Regions from separate parts of the Nesiotobacter zosterae genome, predicted to be linked through region 1. Evidence: predicted binding sites of a transcription regulator. Region 1 holds the regulator's gene; the other holds the start of a gene.
What was found. Region 1 encodes LexA, which represses DNA repair genes until DNA is damaged. Its sites were predicted from a motif close to TGTTCNNNNTGTGTTCNG; they were not measured.
Positions count from the first base shown of each region.

Region 1 (10,653 bases):
ATTGGTGATCTTGGAACCATGCGGCGGTTGCCGCGCATCCTTGCCGCTCTTGTGGGCGGTGATGACAGCCTTCTGGTGAAGGTGATGGGTATCTTTGAAGGGGAGGGTCTTAAAGTGGTTGGAGCCCATGAGTTGGCGCCAGAGCTGCTGGCAAAGCCCGGCCTCATGGCTGGCCCAACGCCGGACGAAGGCGACCTTTCATCCATCTCTCTTTGTCTGGAAGCGGTAAACGCACTTGGCGGGTTGGATATCGGCCAGGGGGCTGTTGCCGTTGGCAGCCGGGTCGTGGCCCTTGAGGGGGCTGAGGGAACAGATGCCATGCTTGTCCGATGCGCAGAGCTTCGGGAAAATGGACGCGTGCGGGCCAAAGGCGCTGCGGGTGTGCTGGTCAAGTGCTCCAAGCCGCAGCAGGATTTACGGGTCGACCTTCCAACCGTGGGACCACAGACAATTCGCGGCGCGCACAAGGCGCAGCTCAAGGGCGTGGCGGTGGAGGCCGAGCATGTGCTGATTGCCGACCTTGAGGAAACGCTGGCGCTTTGCAAGGAACTTGGCATCTTTCTTTTCGGTATTGACCGAGGCCGGGAGGCATCCAGATGAAGCAGGAAAAACCGCTCTCGCTTTATGTCGTGGTTGGTGAAGAGTCCGGCGATCAATTGGGCGCTGAGCTGGTGAAGGCACTTCGCGGGCTGTCAAGCGTTCCCGTCGTGCTACACGGTGTGGGCGGCGAACGGCTTGAGCGCGAAGGTTTGACCTCACTGTTTCCGCTTCACGAGATTGCGGTGATGGGTTTGTCGGCCGTTCTGGCTCGGCTTCCCAGCATTGTACGTCGGGTCTACCAGACGGTGGATGATGTGGTTGCCAAGAACCCGGACATTCTCCTGATCATCGACAGTCCAGACTTCACGCACAATGTTGCAAAGCGGGTGCGGAAAAAGGCGCCCCACATTCCGGTGGTGGACTATGTTTCTCCTTCTGTGTGGGCGTGGCGGCCTGGCCGGGCGAAGAAGATGGCAGCCTATGTAGACCACCTTCTTGCGCTGTTGCCATTTGAGCCTGATGCTCACAAACGCCTTGGGGGACCAGAGACCACCTATGTAGGGCATCCGCTGATTGAGCGCCTGGAGGATCTCAGGCCTTCTGAGGGCGAGCGAGCGCCGCTGAGCGAGGACGCGCGTACCGTGCTGGTTCTGCCCGGAAGCCGCGGCAGCGAGGTCTCACGCCTGCTGGAGCCGTTTGGAGAGGCAGTCGAGCGGGTGGCGCTGGCCCATCCGGCAACCAAGTTCATTTTGCCTGCTGTGCCCCACCAACTTGACCGCATTACAGCAGGTGTTGAGGGGTGGAGCGTAAAGCCAGAAATCGTTGTGGGCGAGGCGGAAAAGTTTGCGGCCTTTCGAAAAGCTCATGTGGCTTTGGCAGCGAGCGGTACGGTCTCCCTTGAGCTGGCGATCTCCGGCGTTCCCATGGTGGTTGCCTACAAGCTGGATTGGTTCTTCCGCCGTTTGAAGGACATTCATCGGTTTATTCCCATAGCCTCGGTAGACAGCATGGTGCTGCCGAATCTCGTGCTGGGGAGCAAAGTCGTTCCAGAATATCTCGATGACGAAGCCAACGGCGAGGCTTTGGCCCAGAAGGTGATTTCTCTGCTCGATGAGGGGGTTGCGAGAAACCTTCAAGTGGAGGCGTTCAGTCAGCTCGACCGCGTCATGCGTCTTCCGGGTGGAGAAAGTCAGGCAGGCATTGCGGCGGATATTGTCTTGAAAATCGCTGAGAAGCGACACGCGCGTTAAGGTGTCAGGTGCTTTACTCGGTATCGCCGCGCGGGGTCTTTATGGGCCCCGCGTTTTTGTTTGGCTCCGCGTTCTTGTTGAGCAAGGCGAGGGCACTCCCCAATAAAAAAGAGGGCCGGAGCCCTCTTTTGATGTTGTTCGTGTACCAAGCGTTTAGCGGCGCTGGTCGATTGGCATGTAGTCGCGGGAGCTTGCGCCAGTGTAGAGCTGACGTGGGCGACCGATGCGCTGGGATGGATCCTCCACCATTTCCTTCCACTGAGCGATCCAGCCGACAGTACGGGCAAGAGCGAACAGCACAGTGAACATGGTGGTTGGGAAGCCAAGAGCACGAAGTGTGATGCCGGAGTAGAAATCGATGTTCGGGTAGAGCTTCTTCTCGATGAAGTACTCGTCGGACAGAGCGATCTTTTCCAGTTCCATTGCGACCTGCAGAAGCGGATCGTCCTGATGCCCCAGTTCTGCCAGCACTTCATGTGTGGTCTTTTGCATGATGCGCGCGCGCGGATCGTAGTTCTTGTAGACGCGGTGACCGAAGCCCATCAGACGGAACGGATCGTCCTTGTCTTTTGCGCGGGCGATGAACTCTGGAATGCGGTCTACGGAACCGATCTCGGAAAGCATGTTGAGCGCAGCTTCGTTTGCGCCGCCGTGGGCAGGGCCCCAAAGACAGGCGATACCTGCCGCGATACAGGCAAATGGGTTTGCGCCGGAAGAGCCAGCGAGGCGAACCGTCGAAGTGGACGCGTTCTGCTCGTGGTCAGCATGCAGAATGAAGATGCGGTCCATCGCACGGGCCAGAACCGGGTTCACCTTGTAGTCTTCACACGGCACGGCAAAGCACATGTGCAGGAAGTTGGAGGCGTAGTCCAGATCGTTGCGTGGATAAACGAATGGCTGACCAATGTGGTACTTGAACGCCATTGCGGCGATGGTCGGCATCTTCGCAACCATGCGCAGGGATGCAACCATGCGCTGATGCGGATCGGTGATGTCGGTTGAGTCATGGTAGAACGCAGACATGGCGCCCACGATACCTGTCATCACAGCCATTGGGTGCGCATCGCGGCGGAAACCGGAGTAGAAGCGGCCCATCTGTTCATGCACCATGGTGTGGTAGGTCACACGGTGAACAAAGTCGTCTTTCTGCGCACGGGTTGGCAGCTCTCCGTAAAGCAGCAGATAGCAGCTCTCCAAAAAGTCGCCATGCTCGGCCAGCTGTTCAATAGGATAGCCACGGTATAGCAGCGTGCCCTGATCGCCGTCGATGTATGTGATTTTGGATTCACAAGATGCGGTTGAGGTGAAACCGGGGTCGTAGGTAAAGCAGCCAGTCTCTTTATATAGCGCGCCAATGTCGATGACGTCTGGGCCAACTGAACCTTCGCGGACGTTAAGGTCCCAGGAATCGCTTCCGATAGTCAGCTTTGCAGTTTTGTCGCTCATATAGGCAACCCCCTTTGTTAAGGTCCCCCGTCTTCTTATGCCCTGAACTTGTATACACAGGGATACATTTCAGCATCTGATGCCAACGCCGGAGGAGTGTTGTCGTGGAGTTGCTATCGCATTTAGGGTTTTCCCGCAAGCACTGGTAGCTATGGCTTTTGTACTAATAGGGAAACTACCGCAGCGACTCTGGGAAAAGTGCGTCAGTAGTTCCCCCATTTTTCCGTCAATTAGTGAGCTACATCACGAATTCGTGCGACAGATTCTGTCTTTCCGAGCACTTCCAGAACATCAAAAATTCCGGGAGAGGTGCCACGACCAGTCAGTGCTGCGCGCAATGGCTGAGCGACCTTGCCAAGTTTCAGCTCTTCGGCCTCTGCAAATTCGCGAACCACAGCATCGGTCGTTTCTGCGGTGAAGGTTTCCAGCTCATCAAGCTTCGGTGCCAGACGGCCGAGCAGCGCGCGGGCATCGTCAGACAGGAGCTTTTCTGCCTTCTCATCCAGATCCAGCGGACGCTGAACCCACAGGTAGCGCGCAGACTGGTGCAGTTCCACCAAGGTTTTGGCGCGTTCCTTCAGTCCAGGAAGGGCTGCGAGGAACTTGCCCTCGTTGCCGCTCTGGGAGAGCCAGTTCAAAACTTCCTGCCCATCTTCGATTGCAGCCAGATAGATCTTGAAGGCTTCAAGAAGCTCTGCGTCTTCTGTGGAGCGCATGTAGTGCCCGTTCAGATTTTCCAGCTTCTGGAAGTCAAAGCGGGATGGGGACTTGCCGATGGCATCAAAATCAAACCACTCGATCATCTGATCGGTGGAGAAGATTTCTTCATCCCCATGACTCCACCCAAGGCGGGCCAGATAGTTGCGCATGGCCGCAGGAAGGTAGCCCATGGCGCGGTAGGCCTCAGCGCCCAGTGCGCCGTGGCGCTTGGACAGCTTTGCACCATCTGGGCCATGGATCAGCGGGATATGCGCCATCACCGGCACGTCCCAGCCCATTGCGCTGTAAATCAATGCTTGCCGGGCGGCGTTGGTGAGATGGTCATCGCCGCGCACGATGTGGGTGACGCCCATGTCATGATCGTCAACCACCACAGCCAGCATATAAGTCGGTGTGCCGTCGGAGCGGAGCAGAACCAGATCATCCAGATCCTTGTTTGGGAAGGAAATGGTTCCCTGGACCTTGTCGTTGATGATGGTTTCGCCATCCAGAGGGGCCTTGAGACGAACAGCAGGAGCCACTCCTTCAGGAGCTTCGGAAGGGTCACGGTCACGCCAGCGGCCGTCATACCGCGGCGGGCGGCCTTCTGCGCGCGCTTTTTCGCGCATCTCCGTCAGCTCTTCTTGCGTGGCATAGCAGTAATAAGCCTTGCCTTCTGCTACCATCTGTTCGGCAACTTCCCGGTGGCGGTCTGCTCGTGCGAACTGGGAGATCGGATCTCCTTCCCAGTCGATGCCCATCCAGCTGAGACCGTCGAGCAGGGCGTTGACGGCTTCATCCGTCGAGCGTGCGCGGTCGGTGTCTTCGATGCGCAGCAGCATCTTGCCACCGTGGCCCTTCGCATAGAGCCAGTTAAACAAAGCGGTGCGGGCGCCGCCAATGTGGAGGTATCCCGTTGGAGAGGGCGCAAAACGCGTGACGATGCTCTCAGTCATTTTGTGATTTTTCAGTCTCTCGAGTTTAGCCAAGCAAATGCGGCGGGAGCCGCAGTGTTGCGCGCTGTGTACCATACCGTGTCCGAGCACCCAAGGGCTGTATTCCAGTTAGACGCGGATTGACGGTGAACACTGACAGGGAAGTGTACGACGCCTCAAATGTTGCTGAGCAGTCCGGGAGGCGTAGTGCCTCTGCCGGCCGCTTTGCCGTGGCTTTCAGGCTAGACACTGAACTGGAAGGGCTTGGACAAAAAAAGAGACCAGGCTCGGCGAAGGGGCGGAACTGGCGGGGCTATTTTGCGCCGCGTTACTGGGGGGCTGCGGCGTTTGCCAAGGCGCTTCATGAAGACTTGCAGCGCGGTGTTGCACCGTTGTGGGCCGCTACTTTTTTCGCGGCTGGGATCTGGTTCTACTTTTCAATTCCTTTTGATCCCCAGCTCTGGGCGCTCATCCTGTGCTGTTTGGGGGCAGGAGCGGCATTCGTTAATGAACGCCGGGCCCGGCGGACGGGGCTTGTCTCTGGAATGGTATTGATCTTTTTTGCAGGTGTTAGTGCCTCGCAGCTTCACGTCGCGTACCTCGTTGGGCCTCAGCTTGACCGACAAATCACAGCAAAGGTTACAGCGCACGTTGGCGAGGTCGAGAAAGTCGAGGATGGGCGAACACGGCTGACCCTCCAGTTCCTGGAGGTGTCAAACCTGTCCCCAGATGAAATGCCACGGTGGGGACGGATATCTGTGCGTGGCGCGGTGCCTGACCTTGCCCATGGGGATGTGGTTGAGTTGCGGGCACGGCTGATGCCGCTCTCTGGCGCGGTGTATCCCGGCGGCTACGATTACGCGTGGAATGCCTTTTTCAAGGGGCTGCAGACCTCCGGGTATGCGCTGTCGAAAGTCACGGTTGTTTCTGCCAATGCGCCTTCTTCGGGTTTTAATGGTGTGCCCGTGTTGCGGCAGGGTGTTGCAGATCGCATCCTCCACCACTTAGGGCCAAGCGCTGAGGGGGGGCTTGCTGTTGCCCTTTTGGTTGGCGATAGAGGTTTCTTGCCAGAGGAAGATCGCGAGGCGCTGCGAATGGCGGGCCTTGCGCACTTGCTTGCCATTTCCGGGCTGCACATGAGCTTGGTGAGCGCACTTGTATATTTTGCCATTCGGCATGGATTGGCGTTTTTTTCCCGCGTTGCCTTGTCCGGCCAGATATCACACATTGCGGCGTTTGGCGCATTGGGGTTTGCCAGTTTTTATCTTGTCCTCTCCGGAGCTTCAGTGGCCACTCAGCGGGCCTACATCATGGTTCTCATCGTGATTGTGGCCAGCTTGCTGGGGCGGAGAGGGCTGAGCCTAAGAACGCTCGGATTTGCTGCGCTGATTGTCTTGATGATTGCACCTGGAAACCTGTTGCAGCCGGGCTTTCAGATGTCTTTTGCTGCAGTTGCTGCGCTGATCGCCGTCTATGGCGCTTGGCGAGAGGTTGGGCGCAACCAACGGCGCGGCAAGCGCCAATCCCGAATGGGTGCCTTGGTACGGGGGCCTGTTCTGTGGCTTCTGGCCTGCGGGGCGACCTCACTGATTGCCGAGTTCGCCATCGGGCCAATCGCGGCATTCCATTTCCAGAAAATTGCGCCCTATGGGCTTGTGGCCAACTTGCTGGCCATGCCGGTCTTCAGCTTCGTTGCCATGCCTCTTGGTATCTTGGGCTTGATGTTTATGCCACTTGGTGCGGAAGCGCCGTTTTTCTGGGGCATGGGGATGAGCCTCAATCTCATCTTGCAGGTGGCCCATTGGGTCCACGAACTTTCCGGCGACATGGGCGTTATCGGCTTGGTGAGCTGGCTGGGCACGTTTTTGATGGTGGGTTCCGTGCTTGTGTTTGCTCTGCTGCCGGGAAGGTTCAAGCTGCTTTTTTTGCTGCCGCTCAGCTTGTCAGCGGTCGCTTTTGCCGCCTATGAACCACCACATCTCTTGATCTCGGACAATGGCCGAACCATTGCATTCTTCAATGTAAATGGAGAACCTAGGGTATCTGCAACTCGGGAAGGATTTGTTGCGTCTTCCTTCCTGCAGGCCTTCGGGGTCGAAAAACGGAGCTTTTCAGATCACCGGGCGCTACGGGATGACCGTACCTGTGATGCAGTTGGGTGCGTTTATATTGCCGGGCTTGAAAAGCCACCTGATCAAGGCGCAGGCAAGGGCCAGTTCATACGTATTGCAGTGACCAAGGAGCTTTCTGGGCTATCCAGAGACTGTGCCCTTGCAGATGTGGTGGTGACGCAATTGCAGGCTCCTGAGGATTGCCGCGCCCCGCTGGTTCTGGATGTAGCTCAGCTGACTGAGCGAGGAAGCCATGCGATATGGCTGAAACCCACTCCAGATGGCTTGAAAATTGCGCGGGTTGTTGCGGCCTATGGAACGTACCGACGGGCCTTCCAGCCCGCCGTTGAAAACTGGGCGCGCGGCTTAGTAGCTGCGGAATAGGGAGACAAGCTTGCCCTGAATGCGCACACGGTCGGGGCCGAAAATGCGGGTCTCATAGGCAGGGTTTGCAGCTTCCAGTGCAATCGTGCCGCCCTTTTTACGCAGACGCTTCAACGTGGCTTCTTCATCGTCAACAAGCGCGACAACGATATCGCCGGTTTCGGCCGTATCGCCGCGTTTGATGAGTACGGTGTCACCGTCCAGAATCCCGACCTCAATCATGGAATCACCGCGCACTTCAAGGGCATAGTGATCACCCCGGCCGAGCATGTCTGCGGGCATGGTGATGGTATGACTGTGGGTCTGAATCGCTTCAATTGGTACACCAGCGGCAATGCGGCCCATAACCGGCACATCTACCATGGCGCCCGCAGTTGCAGCAGATGGGGAAGAAACGGCAGGAACTGGTGTGGCGGCTTGTGGAGCCTTCTCCTCAGTGTTCTTGCCAAGAGACCCTTCAATCACCTCGGGGGCAAAGCCCTTGGAGCGGGGCTGCGCGCCTAAGGCATAGCCGCTGGTCTCAGGCAGTTTGATCACTTCAAGCGCTCGCGCCCTGTTGGGCAGCCGGCGAATGAACCCACGCTCCTCCAGTGCGGTGATGAGGCGATGGATGCCCGATTTTGAGCGAAGCTCCAGCGCGTCCTTCATCTCGTCAAAAGAAGGGGGAACGCCTGCTTCCTGCAATCGCGTATGGATGAACATGAGCAGTTCATGTTGCTTTTTCGTCAGCATTGGCAGCTTCCCCGTCGTGGTGCCCAGATAAGTGTGAATTCGGTACAAAACGCGAACACTACACTACCTGTTCCTATTGTGTTCTGCAACCGTTAAAGACGGATTATTACCCCCAAAAACAATAGGTTTTGGGCCTGATTTAGGCGTAAAGAACCATGATTCCTCAAAACAGCAAGTAAGGTACCTGCTCACCAATCTCCGCAGCAGGTGCATGGGGTGGACGCACGATGAGTGCGTCGGATGCGCTAAGAAGAGAGAGCATGAACGAATCCTGCCGCTCATAGGCCACCAGCTTCTTGTTGCCCTGATTGTCGACCTCGATCCTTGCGCGCAGATAGTCCTGTCGCATGTCATTGGGCTTGAGAGGTGCGCCGAGGGGCAGTGTCTGTTCGGCCTTGTGAGCTGGGGCGGTTTGAGCCAGTAGCGCCTCAATGAGCGGCTTCAGGAACAGGAGGCCGCACACAAGGCTGGAAACTGGGTTTCCCGGAAGGCCGAGCACCCTCATTGGGCCAATGCTGCCGGCCATCAGTGGCTTGCCCGGACGCATGGCAATGCGCCAGAACTGAAGATCCATACCCGCTGACCCAAGAGTGCTCTGAATGAGGTCATGGTCGCCAACGGACGCGCCGCCAAGGGTGACCAGCACATCTGCCTTTTCCTTGATGGCGCGAGCGACCCGGCTGCCTATGTCGGCGCTGTCATCCGGGGCAATGCCAAGCATGAGCGGCTGCCCGCCGCATCGTCGCACCAGTTCTGCTATGCCCACTTGGTTTGAGGCAATGATCTGGTTTGGGCCGGGTGTCTCGCCAGGTTCGACCAGTTCATCGCCGTTTGCAAGAATGGCAACCAGTGGGCGGCTGCGGACGGGAAGGGCGGCGTGGTTCATGGCTCCGGCTAATGACAGGGCGCGGAAATCCAGCTTGGTTCCGGCGGTGAGGAGCGCGTCGCCCTGCTTGAAATCAAGGCCTGCTGGGCGAATGAACTGGCCTTCTCTTGTTGGTTCCAGGGCAAACAGCTGATCGCCTTCACGGCGCGCGTTTTCCTGAATGAGAATGGCGGTGGCACCGTCAGGCACCGGCGCACCGGTGAAGATGCGCAATGCTTGGCCCGGCTGCAAGGTGCCTTGGTAGGAGGAACCAGCGGCGACTTCGCCAATCACAGTCAGGGGCTTGTCGGGGCTCATTGTGTCGCTGCTGACAACCGCATACCCATCCATAGCGGAAGCGGAAAATGGCGGCTGGGTGCGGGTTGCATGCACGTCTTCGGCCAGAATGCGTTCCCCTGCGCTTGCAAGGGCAACGCTTTCAACCGCAACGGGGTCGATACCTTGCAAAAGGCGGGCGAGGGCTTCTTCGACAGCGATGAGGCTCATGATGCGCTTTTCTCCTCTGCTGCCAGGTAATCGCCCGACTTGCCGCCCGTTTTTTCGATGAGGCGAATATCTGTGATTTCCATGGCCTTATCGGCGGCCTTGGCCATGTCATAGATGGTGAGGCAGGTGATTGAGGCAGCGGTGAGAGCTTCCATCTCCACGCCGGTCTGGCCGGTGACCTTGGTTAGAACTTCAACATCCAGCCCGGGCAGGTCGCGGTTTTCAGAAATGTCTACGGTGATCTTGGTCAGGCCCAAGGGGTGGCAGAGGGGAATAAGCTCGTGTGTGCGCTTTGCAGCCATGATGCCTGCAATGCGAGCTGTGGCCAACACATCGCCCTTTTTGGCGTTGCCGGAAAGGATCATCTCCAGCGTCTCAAGCTTCATGCGCACAGACCCCCGTGCCCGCGCGGTGCGAGAGGTCTCGGCCTTTCCGGAGACGTCCACCATGTGTGCTTCGCCCGAAGAATTCAGATGAGTAAGGGTGGTGGATTTCTCAGGCATGAATACCCCTCAAGCCATTGGTGAATCAGGAGGGGTATTCCAACGTAATTGTGCTTAGGTGCGCAAGAGAGAACGCGTTGCTGCAGTCACATTTTCTTGACGCATCAGGCTCTCCCCGATCAGGAAGGTGGTAATACCGCTGCGTTTCATGCGCGAAAGGTCTTCCGGGGTGAACAGGCCAGATTCGCCGACAAGCAGGCGATCCTCCGGAACCATGGAGGACAAACGTTCGCTTGTCTCAAGCGCAGTCTCGAAGGTCTTGAGGTTGCGGTTATTGACGCCAACGAGACGGGAATTGAGCTCAAGGGCCCGTTCCATTTCCTCTTCGTTGTGAACCTCGATGAGCACATCCATGCCGAGGTCGAAGGCAGTCTCTTCCAGATCCTTGGCAAGACGATCATCAATAGCGGCCATGATGATCAGGATACAGTCTGCACCCCATGCCCGTGCCTCGTGCACCTGATAGGTGTCATAGAGGAAGTCCTTGCGAAGGACCGGCAGGCTTACCACATTTCGGGCTGCAATCAGGTATTCAGGTTTGCCCTGGAAAGAGGGCGTATCCGTTAGGACCGAAAGGCAGGCTGCGCCACCTTCCTCATAGGCTTGGGCCAAAAGAGGGGGATCAAAGTCTGCGCGGATCAGGCCTTTGGATGGGCTTGCCTTCTTGATCTCGGCAATGAG
Region 1 is NZ_JAWXVZ010000002.1:261,782-272,434, forward strand. Features, by position in the region: gene Q3Y58_RS04140 (LpxI family protein) at 1-600, shown strand, start outside; gene lpxB (lipid-A-disaccharide synthase) at 597-1,790, shown strand; gene gltA (citrate synthase) at 1,944-3,236, opposite strand; gene gltX (glutamate--tRNA ligase) at 3,467-4,891, opposite strand; gene Q3Y58_RS04160 (ComEC/Rec2 family competence protein) at 5,017-7,365, shown strand; gene lexA (transcriptional repressor LexA) at 7,348-8,097, opposite strand; gene Q3Y58_RS04170 (molybdopterin molybdotransferase MoeA) at 8,261-9,469, opposite strand; gene moaC (cyclic pyranopterin monophosphate synthase MoaC) at 9,466-9,972, opposite strand; gene trpC (indole-3-glycerol phosphate synthase TrpC) at 10,027-10,653, opposite strand, start outside.

Region 2 (10,653 bases), on a different contig from region 1:
TGCGTCCACCGGTGCGCGTTCGCCAGCCATGGTGCGACAGGGGCAAATCGGCGAACTGATCTCTGCCAAGCCCACCTCGCGCCGCAAGATCCTTGAGGAAGCAGCAGGCATTTCCGGTTTGCATAGCCGCAGGCATGAGGCGGAAATCCGCCTGCGTGCCGCTGAGGGGAACTTGGAGCGCCTTGAAGACGTGTTGGTGCAGATTGAAGCCCAGCTCGAGGGCCTGAAGCGCCAGGCCCGCCAAGCAAGCCGCTACCGAAATCTGTCTTGGGACATTCGCCGCACTGAGGCCACCATTCTTTATTTGCGTTGGAAGGATGCCAGCGCCGCGCTTCAGGAAGCTCAGGCCCAATACGCCGAAGCCGAGTTCGCTCTCACCGACATTGCAGGCCTTCAGGCGCGCACGGCCAAGGATCAGGCGATCGCGGCGCATGAGGTGCCCAAGCTGCGTGATGCGGCTGCTGAAGTTGGTGCTGCACTCCAGCGCATTGTCATTGCCAAGAACCAGCTGGATGCGGAGGATCGCCGGGTGCGGGAGCGCCTGACCGACCTCAATGAGCGTATCCGCCAGCTGGATCAGGACATAGAGCGCGAAGAGCAGCTCACCTCGGAAAACGCCGAGCGACTGGAAGCGCTGGAAGAAGAAGAGCAGCTGCTGACGGAAGAAAATGAGAGCGTGGAAGAGCGCGCCATGGTCGCTCAGGAGCGCGCAGAGGAGGCGCAGCGCACCGTTTCCGCTCTGGAAGCTGATCATGCGGAGAAGACCCGGGACCATGCCGGTCTCATGGCCAAGCGCCAGCAACTCCTTCGCTCTATCGAAGATGGCAAAGGGCGGCTCACCCGTCAGTCTGAGCAAATGTCCCAGCTCAAGGCTACCCTCGACGCAATTTCTGAAGAGCTTTCCATGGCAACGGAAGTGGCTGAGCAGCGGGAAGCCTTGGAAATGGCTCAAGAAGAACTCACCGAGGCGGAAGAAGTTGCCGCTGATCTGGAAGAGGCTCTTCAAGAAGCCCGAGAGCGGGAAGCCGCGCTGCGACAGCCGCTCTCTGATGCACGCGGGGATGTCACGCGTCTGGAAACGGAGAGCCGAACCCTGGAAAAAATCCTCGCCAGCACCATCTCTGGCGACTGGACACCCGCCGTTGACGAGCTGAAAGTTGCCAGGGGCTTGGAAAAGGCCTTGGGGGCGGCCTTGGGGGAAGATCTTGAGGTGCCGCTCGACGAACAGGCTCCAGCCCACTGGGGCGGCGCAGATCGTGACTTTGATGATCCGGCCTTGCCAGAAGGCAGTGAGCCGCTCGTTCAATACGTGGAGGCACCGCAAAAGCTGATCCGGCGTCTCGACCAGATCGGTCTGGTGGAAGCTGCCGAAGGCCCTGGTCTCGCCAGAAAACTGAAGGTGGGGCAGCGTCTGGTTTCCCGAGAGGGAGATCTTTGGCGCTGGGATGGTCTTCGCGTTGCCGCGGAGGCACCAACGCCTGCCGCACAGCGGCTCGCCCAAAAGAACCGGCTTCAAGAGCTTGCCGGCGAGATTGAAGCCGCGCAAGAACGGGTGATGGAAGTTCAGGCGCAGGCCGATCAAGCCGCGCAGGCCGTCAAGCACCTGTCCGGGCAGGAGCAGGGAGCCAAGCAGAAGGTGAGGGAGGCCCAGTCCTCTGTCACCCGTGCCCGCGATGCCGTGACACAGGCCGAACGGGCGCATTCTCAGCTTACCGTTAAAAAAGAAGGGTTGGAGGAGCAGGTCGCGCGCGCTGAAGAGGCTTTGGAAGAGCTGCGCGCAGATCTTGAGGAAGCCCAGATGCAGTTGGAAGAGCTGCCAGCGCTTGATGAGCTTTCCGAGGAACTTCAGGGCCTTGCCGAGCAGCTGTCAGAAGCGCGCAGTGTGCTGTCCAGTGCGCGCGCCAGCGTTGAAAGTACTCGCCGCGAGAGCGAGCTTCGCAAAAGCCGTCTCGTTTCCATTCTGCGGGAACGGCAAAGCTGGATGCAGCGGGCACAAGGCGCCGACAAGCAAATTGAAACCCTCCGCCAGCGCCGCTCCGAGAATGAGGAAGAGCGCCAAACATTGCTGGAGCGTCCTGAGGAGATTGAGGAAAAGCGTGTAGAGCTGACCCGTGAACTGGCGAAGTTGGAAGAGCGCAAACGCGCTGCCGATGACGCTCTGGTGGAAGCTGAAAAGGCGCTAGCCGAAGCCGACCGGAAGGCCAAGGAGGCCATGGAAGGCCTGTCAGGTGCGCGTGAGCGGAAGATTCGCGCCGAAGAGCGCCTTGAAGCTGCACGCCTGCGCAAGAAAGAGACCGAGACTCGGGTCGACGAGGCGCTGGAGGTTTCCATCGCGGAGCTGCCGGAAGTTGCCGGTTTGAAAGAAGGAGCACCGCTACCCGATGCCGCAGCCACCGAAAAAAGGTTGGAGCGGCTTAAGGGAGAACGCGAACGGCTTGGCGGCGTTAACCTTCGGGCAGAAGAAGAAATGCGCGAAGTTCAGGAGCGCCGCGACACTTTGGTTGTGGAGCGTGACGACCTCATCGAGGCGATAAAACGCCTCAGAGGCGGCATTTCCAACCTCAATCGCGAGGCCCGAGAGCGCCTTTTGCAGGCTTTTGAAGTGGTAAACAACCACTTCCAACGTCTGTTTTCACACTTGTTTGGGGGTGGTACGGCAGAACTGAAGCTGGTTGATTCTGAGGATCCGTTGGACGCCGGTTTGGAGATCTTTGCCCGCCCTCCCGGCAAGAAGCCACAGACAATGACGCTCTTGTCAGGTGGAGAGCAGGCACTCACGGCGATGGCGATGATTTTCGCAGTTTTCCTCACGAATCCAGCCCCTATCTGTGTGCTGGATGAGGTCGATGCACCGCTTGATGATGCCAATGTGGAACGCTACTGCGCCCTGCTTGAGACAATGGTTCAAGATACTGAAACGCGCTTTGTGGTGATCACCCACAACCCGATCACGATGGCCCGGATGGACAGGCTCTTCGGCGTTACGATGGCAGAGCGCGGGGTCTCACAACTTGTTTCAGTAGATCTACAGACAGCGGAAAGCTTTCGCGAATTTGACTGAGTCTGAGTAAAACAACGTAAAACTCGGAGGATGCCGTAAGCATTCTCTGTTAATTCTCCCAAATTTTCTAAATATTTCAATCGGTTAATGTATACCTGATGTATCTTGACACGGGAGTGCCTGCCAACTATGGTTCCGGCGACTTCAAGGAGTCGGTGGTTTTTCTGCTGCACATAATAAGGGGTTATTCGTGTGATGGCTTCAGACGACCCAGAGCAGACCAAGAAAAATCCAGCTGCTTCTGACAGTCACCTGACTGAGCGACTAGAGCAACTCGGGAAAACGCTGGAACAGCATCAAGAGACCGAAACGTCGAAAGACGCCAAGGCTCAGGATACATCCGGTGCACTGTCCGGGGTAACTCAGGCTTTGAAGCTGTCGTCAGAGTTTGTCGCCGGCGTACTTGTGGGTGCGGGGATAGGCTGGATGGCTGATACTTGGCTCGGTACCAAGCCTTGGGGGCTGATTGTGTTCCTGATGCTTGGCTTCGGTGCGGGGATTTTGAACCTGCTTCGGGCTCTCGGCAGAGTTGCTGAGCCGGAGCGGAGAATGAATTCTCACAAGAAGCAGGACTAATCCGAACAGCGCTTGCGCTAAATTTGGGCACTTCAGGGGATAAAACCTGTGGCTGGAACATCAAGCAACGGAATTGATCCGATCCATCAGTTTCATATCAATAAGATTTTTGATTTGAACATTGCTGGAATGGACTTCTCCTTTACCAACGCCACCTTGTTCATGGTTGTGACCGTTGCTGTGGCAACACTCTTCTTGGTCCTTTCAACCAACGGACGAGGCCTGGTGCCAAGCCGCATGCAGCTCATGGCCGAAATGTCCTATGAGTTTGTTGCAGCAACCCTACGCGGTTCCGCCGGCAACGAGGGAATGCGGTTCTTCCCTCTGGTATTCACCCTCTTCATGTTCGTCTTCACGGCAAACATGCTCGGGATGATTCCATTCTTCTTCACAGTAACCAGTCAGATCATCGTGACCTTCGCTCTGGCGATGCTCGTCATTCTGACGGTGACAATCTACGGTTTCTTCAAGCATGGCACTGGCTTCCTGAAGCTCTTCGTGCCAAGCGGTGTACCGGCCTATGTTGTGCCGCTCGTGACCGCGATTGAAGTGATCTCTTTCTTGTCTCGTCCAGTCAGCCTTTCTGTTCGTCTGTTTGCGAACATGCTGGCCGGTCACATCACACTGAAGGTGTTTGCAGGCTTCGTAGTCATGCTCACCGGTGCAGGTGCCATCGGCATCGGCGCTGCAGTGCTGCCTCTGTTGCTCACGGTTGCCATCACGGCGCTTGAGTTCCTGGTAGCCTTCCTTCAGGCCTACGTCTTTACCGTTCTTACCTGTATGTATCTGGCAGATGCGCTCCACCCGAGCCACTAACAGAGCCTGCAGTTCCCGGGTTGTCTAACCCAAAATCAAACGTCACAGACGACGAAATTTGCTAGTTTTTAGGAGCACGTGTCATGGAAGCAGAAGCTGCAAAATATATCGGTGCTGGTATCGCTTGCCTCGGAATGGGCGGCGCAGCTCTCGGCCTCGGCAACATCTTCGGTAACTTTCTTGCTGGCGCACTGCGCAACCCGTCCGCAGCTGACGGTCAGTTCGGTCGCCTCATCCTCGGCTTTGCTGTGACAGAAGCACTCGGCATCTTCTCGCTTCTGGTCGCTCTTCTTCTGCTCTTCGCTGTATAAGCGACAGACTTTAGATCCAGACGTGTTACCGTTTCGGCGATGCTCTCATGAGCATCGCCGTATTCAAGGTAAACCGTCTACCGAGCGTTTACGGAGAAGGTGATGTCGAATACCCAGGGCGAACACACTACTGGAACCTTGGTTGCTACTGAGGCGCATGGGGGCGGATCCAATTTCCCTCCTTTCGACAGTACGACCTATCCCTCTCAGCTGTTGTGGTTGGCGATTACTTTTGGCGTGTTCTATTGGATCATGTCCAAGGTCGTTCTTCCACGGATCGGCGGCATCCTTGAAGACCGTCGTGATCGTATTGCTGGTGATATGGCAGAAGCGGGCCGCTTGAAGCAGGAAACCGACGATGCAATCGCAAGCTACGAGAAGGCTCTGGCGGATGCGCGCAAAAAGGCCAACACCATGGCCAATGACGCGCGTGAAAAGCTGAAAGCGGAAACCGAAGCAGCTCGTGCAGCTGCCGAAGCAAAGCTTGCAGCTCAGCTCGCTGAATCAGAGCAGAGCATCTCCAAGATCAAGGCTGATAGCCTCGCTCAGGTTGGGGATATTGCTGCTGACACGACGGGCGAACTCGTTAAAGCGCTGATCGGCGGTCGGGCACCTGCGAAAGCAACCGTGTCTAAGGCCGTTGAAAAAGTAATGAACTAAGGAGAACGAAGGTATGTTTAACGATACCATTTGGGCATTCGTCGGCCTCATTCTCTTTTTTGCATTGCTGCAGTGGCTGAAAGTTCCGTCCAAGATCGGCGGCGCGCTGGACAAGCAGGCTGACAACATCAAGACCGAACTTGATGAGGCCCGCAAGCTTCGTGAGGAAGCTCAGTCTATCCTGGCTGAGTATCAGCGCAAGCGCACTGAAGCCGAAGCAGAAGCCGAGCAAATCGTTGCTGATGCCAAGCTTGAAGCAGAGCGTATGGCTGCTGAAGCGAACGAAGCACTGGAAGAGATGATTGCACGCCGCACAAAAGCGGCTGAAGCAAAGATTGGTCAGGCGGAAGCCAACGCAATCGCTGAAGTCAAGGCACGTGCAGCGGAAGTCGCTGCTGCTGCTGCTGAAGAAATCGTCACATCCAGCCTCAGCGATGCGGACACAAAGAGCAAAGTTGTGTCTGAGAGCATCAAGCAGATTTCTGCCCGCTTGAACTAAGCGGTCATTAAGCTGACAAGAGTTTTGAAGAAGGCTCCAGCGCTAGCGCGGAGCCTTTTTTATTTCATGTCCTTGATCGGCCGGAACGAACGGCGGTGATGGACACTCGGGCCCAGCTTCAGGAGCGCTTCCTGATGGTCCTTCGTGCCGTAGCCCTTGTGCTTGGCAAAGCCATATCCCTGACAGCAGGCATCAAGCTTCACCATCAAGCGGTCGCGGGTTACCTTCGCCACAATGGAGGCTGCCGAGATCGCCAGACAGCGGCCATCCCCCTTCACCAGTGCCTGTGCCTCAACCGTTACCCCTGATGGGACATCCCGGCCATCGAAGAATGCCTTGACGGGCATGATGGGCAGGGCACGGATGCAGAGGGCCATCCCGGCAAGGGTCGCCCCACGGATGTTAAGTCGGTCGATTGTCTTTGGGGACTGAACGCAGACGCTTACCTGCGCCTTTTCCATGATTTCGCTGTAGAGCGCTTCACGCTTTGCTTCACTCAGCTTCTTGGAGTCATTAAGGCCCACGGGCAAATTGTCATAGTCAAGCACCGCAGCGGCAATCACCACCGGCCCGGCCCATGGCCCGCGGCCTGCTTCGTCCACCCCTGCGAAAGGGCCACCAAGCTCATTGCGTAGGGAATGTTCCCACTGGGCGTCAGGAGCCTCGGGAAATGCACTGTCAAATAGGGTCTGTGTATACGCCATATCGCATTTGTTACCTGAACGGATTAAGGGATCAAGAGGAACTGTACCGTCCAGACGGTTTTAGAACAGGGAAAGCTGCACACTGCCTTTTTCAGGCCCTATGAAATGCTCGGTTGAGAGTTTAGGCCCGCGGCTTGTAAGCCCCAAGCGCTTGCAGGTCAGTTGAAAGCGTTTGGAGAGCTGAGCAGCGTAGGGGCCGGCACCGCGCATGCGCCGGTTCCACTCTGCATCGTAGTCTTTGCCGCCGCGCATGGAGCGCATCAGAGACAACACATGGCGATAGCGGCCCGGTGCTTCGCGCAGCAGCCAGTCCTTGAAAAGCTCGCTCACTTCCCTTGGCATGCGCAGCAAAATATAGCCCGCCGCCGCCGCGCCCATTTCCTTGCAGTTTGCCAGTATCGCTTCAAGTTCATGGTCGGTCAGGCCGGGGATCACCGGCGCGATCAAAACACCCGTTGGCACGCCTGCCTCAGCAAGCTCTCGTATGGCCTTGTAGCGGTTGGCCGGTGTCGATGCCCGCGGCTCCATGGAGCGCGCCAGCTTCCTGTCTTCGGTGGTGATGGAAAGCCGAACGGAAACGAGATTCCGTTCAGCCATGCGGCAAAGAATATCCTTGTCCCTCAAGACCAGCGCCGATTTGGTAACGATGGTCACAGGATGTCCGGTGCGTTCAAGAACTTCCAGAATGCCGCGCATGATCTTCAGATTGCGCTCGACAGGCTGATACGGGTCGGTGTTCGTCCCAATCGCGATCGGTTTCGGCTGGTAGGAGGGCTTGGAGAGTTCCCGTTCCAAAACGTCAGCCGCATTACCCTTGGAGTAGAGGCGCGTTTCGAAATCCACCCCCGGTGACAAGCCGATATAGGCGTGAGAAGGACGGGCAAAACAATAGGTGCAGCCGTGTTCGCAGCCCCGATAGGGATTGATGGAACGGTCAAAAGGCAAGTCAGGAGAGGTGTTTCGGGTGATCACCGTGCGGGTCACCTCGTTTTGACATTCGGTTTTTATGGGCGGCAGATCCTCCAGAAGTCCCCAACCGTCATCCTCAAGTTCACGCTGCTCTTTTTCAAAACGCGCTGCCGGGTTCGTCGCCGCGCCGCGGCCGCTGACCAGATTCGCAGGAAAATGACCCGCGTCCTCGGCGTTTAGCTCGTTACTATCAAAGGCTTGAACCGATTTGCCCATTGCTGAAGCACCTTTATGAGAACATAAGAGGAACATCTACCATTCTTCAATAAAATTCAAGACGGTTCTTTTCAGCGCAGTTGAGCCGGTCTAAAACTCCAGCATGCTCAGTGTGATCATGACAACCCACAACAGCGAGCAATGTCTCGTACATACGTTGTCTTCCCTCGTGCCCGCCGCTGCTGAAGGCGTCTTGCGCGAGGTAATTGTAGTTGATCGCGGTTCCACAGATGCCACTCACGAGATAGCCGACGCCTCCGGCGCGCTATGGGTTTCGTGCGCTGAGGGAAATGTGCCCACGGTGGAACTTGCCTTGGAACACGCAAGACGCGGGGAGTGGTTCTTGTTCCTGCGGCCGGATGTCATTCTTGAACAGGGATGGCAGAACGAAGCCATGGCGTTTATTGAACGCGCCCAGCGGTCCAGCGCGGATACCCAGCTTGCAGTGCTGCGCTACAAGAGTGATGACTTCGGCTTCAAGGTGCGCCTCAAGGAAACGCTTGTGAATTTTTCCTCTCAAGTCCTCGGCATCACCCATCCATGTCAGGGACTTCTGGCCTCAAGATCTGCACTGCTGCGCAATTCCAACCGCACGGCCAAAATCAGCGCGCCCACTCCAGCGCAGATCCTGCGCAAGCTGCGGCAGGGTCGCCCCACCACCTTGCGCGCCGCAGCCATTCGCATCGCCTCACAATAAGTTCCTCTCCGCAATTGGCGTAAGGCCGCGCGTTTTTGTGGGCTCAAACTGCGTCCATGGTTGCATCCTGTGCCAGATCACATACCTAATAGTGCGTAGGTAGGACGCAGGCATTGGGGGGAATGCATGGACCTTTTGCGACAGGTAGACGCGTATTGCGAGCGGATGGGCTTTGAGTTCTGGGCCGAACCGATAAACGCGGTCACCAACCTTGCTTTCATAGTTGCAGCTCTATTGGCTTTCGCGGTCTGGACAAGGCAGGAGAACAAGGACGCTGGCTCCTTCATCCTCATTGCCTTGATTGCCATTATCGGCACAGGCTCTTTCCTGTTTCATACCTATGCCACCATCTGGGCCATGCTCCTGGATGTAATCCCCATCATGTTCTTCATGCTGGCCTACTTCTATCTGGCGACGCGGCACTATCTGCACTCAGGCATTTTGCAAAGCATCGTCGCCACTCTCGGTTTTCTTGGTGTGTTGCTCGGAGCACCGCAGTTCATAGAACCCTATCTCGGTTCTTCTGGCGGCTATGTGCCCGCGCTCCTCGCCATGTGGGGCTTTGCCGCCATCCTCATGCGCAAGGATCCTGAAACAGCCAAATCACTGGCACTTGCGGGCGCTGTCTTTACGGTCTCTCTGACATTCCGAACATTGGACGAACCGGTATGCGCGCAAATCAGCTTCGGAACACATTTCTTGTGGCATATCTTCAATGCGATCGTTTTGTATGTACTCACGCGCGCCTTTATCCGCTTTAAGCAGAGGAAAAATGCGTAAGGTGAATTGCGTGATGCTGTGTCCCGCTTAAAACCAGAGGGCACGCTCCATTCTGTGAACTCCTGCGCACTCTGTCTGTTCGTACCACACGCCAACACAAGAAGACCTGAAATGACCGACCCGAAGAAACCCGCAACACGCGATCTGGACGAAAACGCCCTCTACTATCACCAGTTCCCACGTCCGGGTAAGTTGGAAATTCAGGCCATCAAGCCGCTCGGAAACCAGCGCGACTTGGCGCTGGCCTATTCACCGGGTGTGGCTGCCCCTTGCCTTGAAATCGCAAAGAACCCGGAAAAGGCCGCGGACTACACGGGGCGCGGTAATCTGGTTGCGGTCATTTCCAACGGCACCGCCGTTCTCGGGCTTGGGGCCATCGGCCCGCTGGCATCGAAACCGGTGATGGAAGGCAAGGCCGTTCTCTTCAAGAAATTTGCAGGCGTTGATGTGTTCGACATTGAGGTGGACGAGCGCGACGTTGAGCGGTTTGTGGACGCGGTCACAGCACTGGAGCCCACCTTCGGCGGCATCAACCTTGAGGACATCAAGGCCCCTGAATGCTTTATGATCGAGAACAAGCTTCGCGAGCGCATGAGCATTCCTGTGTTCCATGACGACCAGCACGGGACGGCCATCATTGTGGCGGCGGCGGTCCGCAACGGTTTGGAGCTGGCTGGCAAACGGGTGGAAGATGCCAAGATCGTTGCCTCAGGGGCGGGCGCCGCAGCGCTCGCCTGTCTCAACCTCTTGGTTTCATTGGGCGCCAAGCGTGAAAACATCTGGGTGACGGATATTGAAGGCGTTGTCTATGAGGGCCGCGAAAGCCTCATGGATGAGTGGAAATCGGTTTTCGCCCAGAAGACTGACAAGCGCACGCTGGATGATGTGATCGGCGAGGCCGATGTTTTCATGGGCCTGTCGGCAGCAGGCGTTTTGAAGCCGGAGATGGTGGCCAAAATGGCTGCCAAGCCGCTCATTCTGGCGCTTGCCAACCCGAACCCGGAAATCATGCCGGAGGACGCGCTTGCGGTGCGCGATGACGTGGTCATGTGTACCGGCCGTTCTGACTATCCGAACCAGGTCAACAACGTGCTCTGCTTCCCCTACATGTTCCGCGGGGCGTTGGATGTGGGCGCAACCACCATCAACGAGGAAATGAAGCTGGCAGCGGTTGAGGCGATTGCAGGCCTTGCCCGCGAAGAACCCACAGACGTGGTTGCCAAGGCCTATGGCGGCGTCACGCACACCTTCGGCCCCAACTACCTCATTCCGTCGCCTTTTGATAACCGTCTGATCCTTCGTATCGCGCCAGCAGTTGCCAAAGCCGCCATGGACTCCGGCGTTGCCACCCGTCCCATTGAAGA
Region 2 is NZ_JAWXVZ010000003.1:224,185-234,837, forward strand. Features, by position in the region: gene Q3Y58_RS05735 (chromosome segregation SMC family protein) at 1-3,061, shown strand, start outside; gene Q3Y58_RS05740 (AtpZ/AtpI family protein) at 3,257-3,637, shown strand; gene Q3Y58_RS05745 (F0F1 ATP synthase subunit A) at 3,686-4,453, shown strand; gene Q3Y58_RS05750 (F0F1 ATP synthase subunit C) at 4,537-4,764, shown strand; gene Q3Y58_RS05755 (F0F1 ATP synthase subunit B) at 4,867-5,424, shown strand; gene Q3Y58_RS05760 (F0F1 ATP synthase subunit B family protein) at 5,438-5,923, shown strand; gene Q3Y58_RS05765 (ribonuclease HII) at 5,983-6,627, opposite strand; gene Q3Y58_RS05770 (PA0069 family radical SAM protein) at 6,688-7,812, opposite strand; gene Q3Y58_RS05775 (glycosyltransferase) at 7,931-8,509, shown strand; gene Q3Y58_RS05780 (ceramidase domain-containing protein) at 8,636-9,289, shown strand; gene Q3Y58_RS05785 (NADP-dependent malic enzyme) at 9,401-10,653, shown strand, end outside.
Region 2: the regulator LexA is predicted to act here: its motif matches at 7,830-7,847, upstream of Q3Y58_RS05770 (PA0069 family radical SAM protein).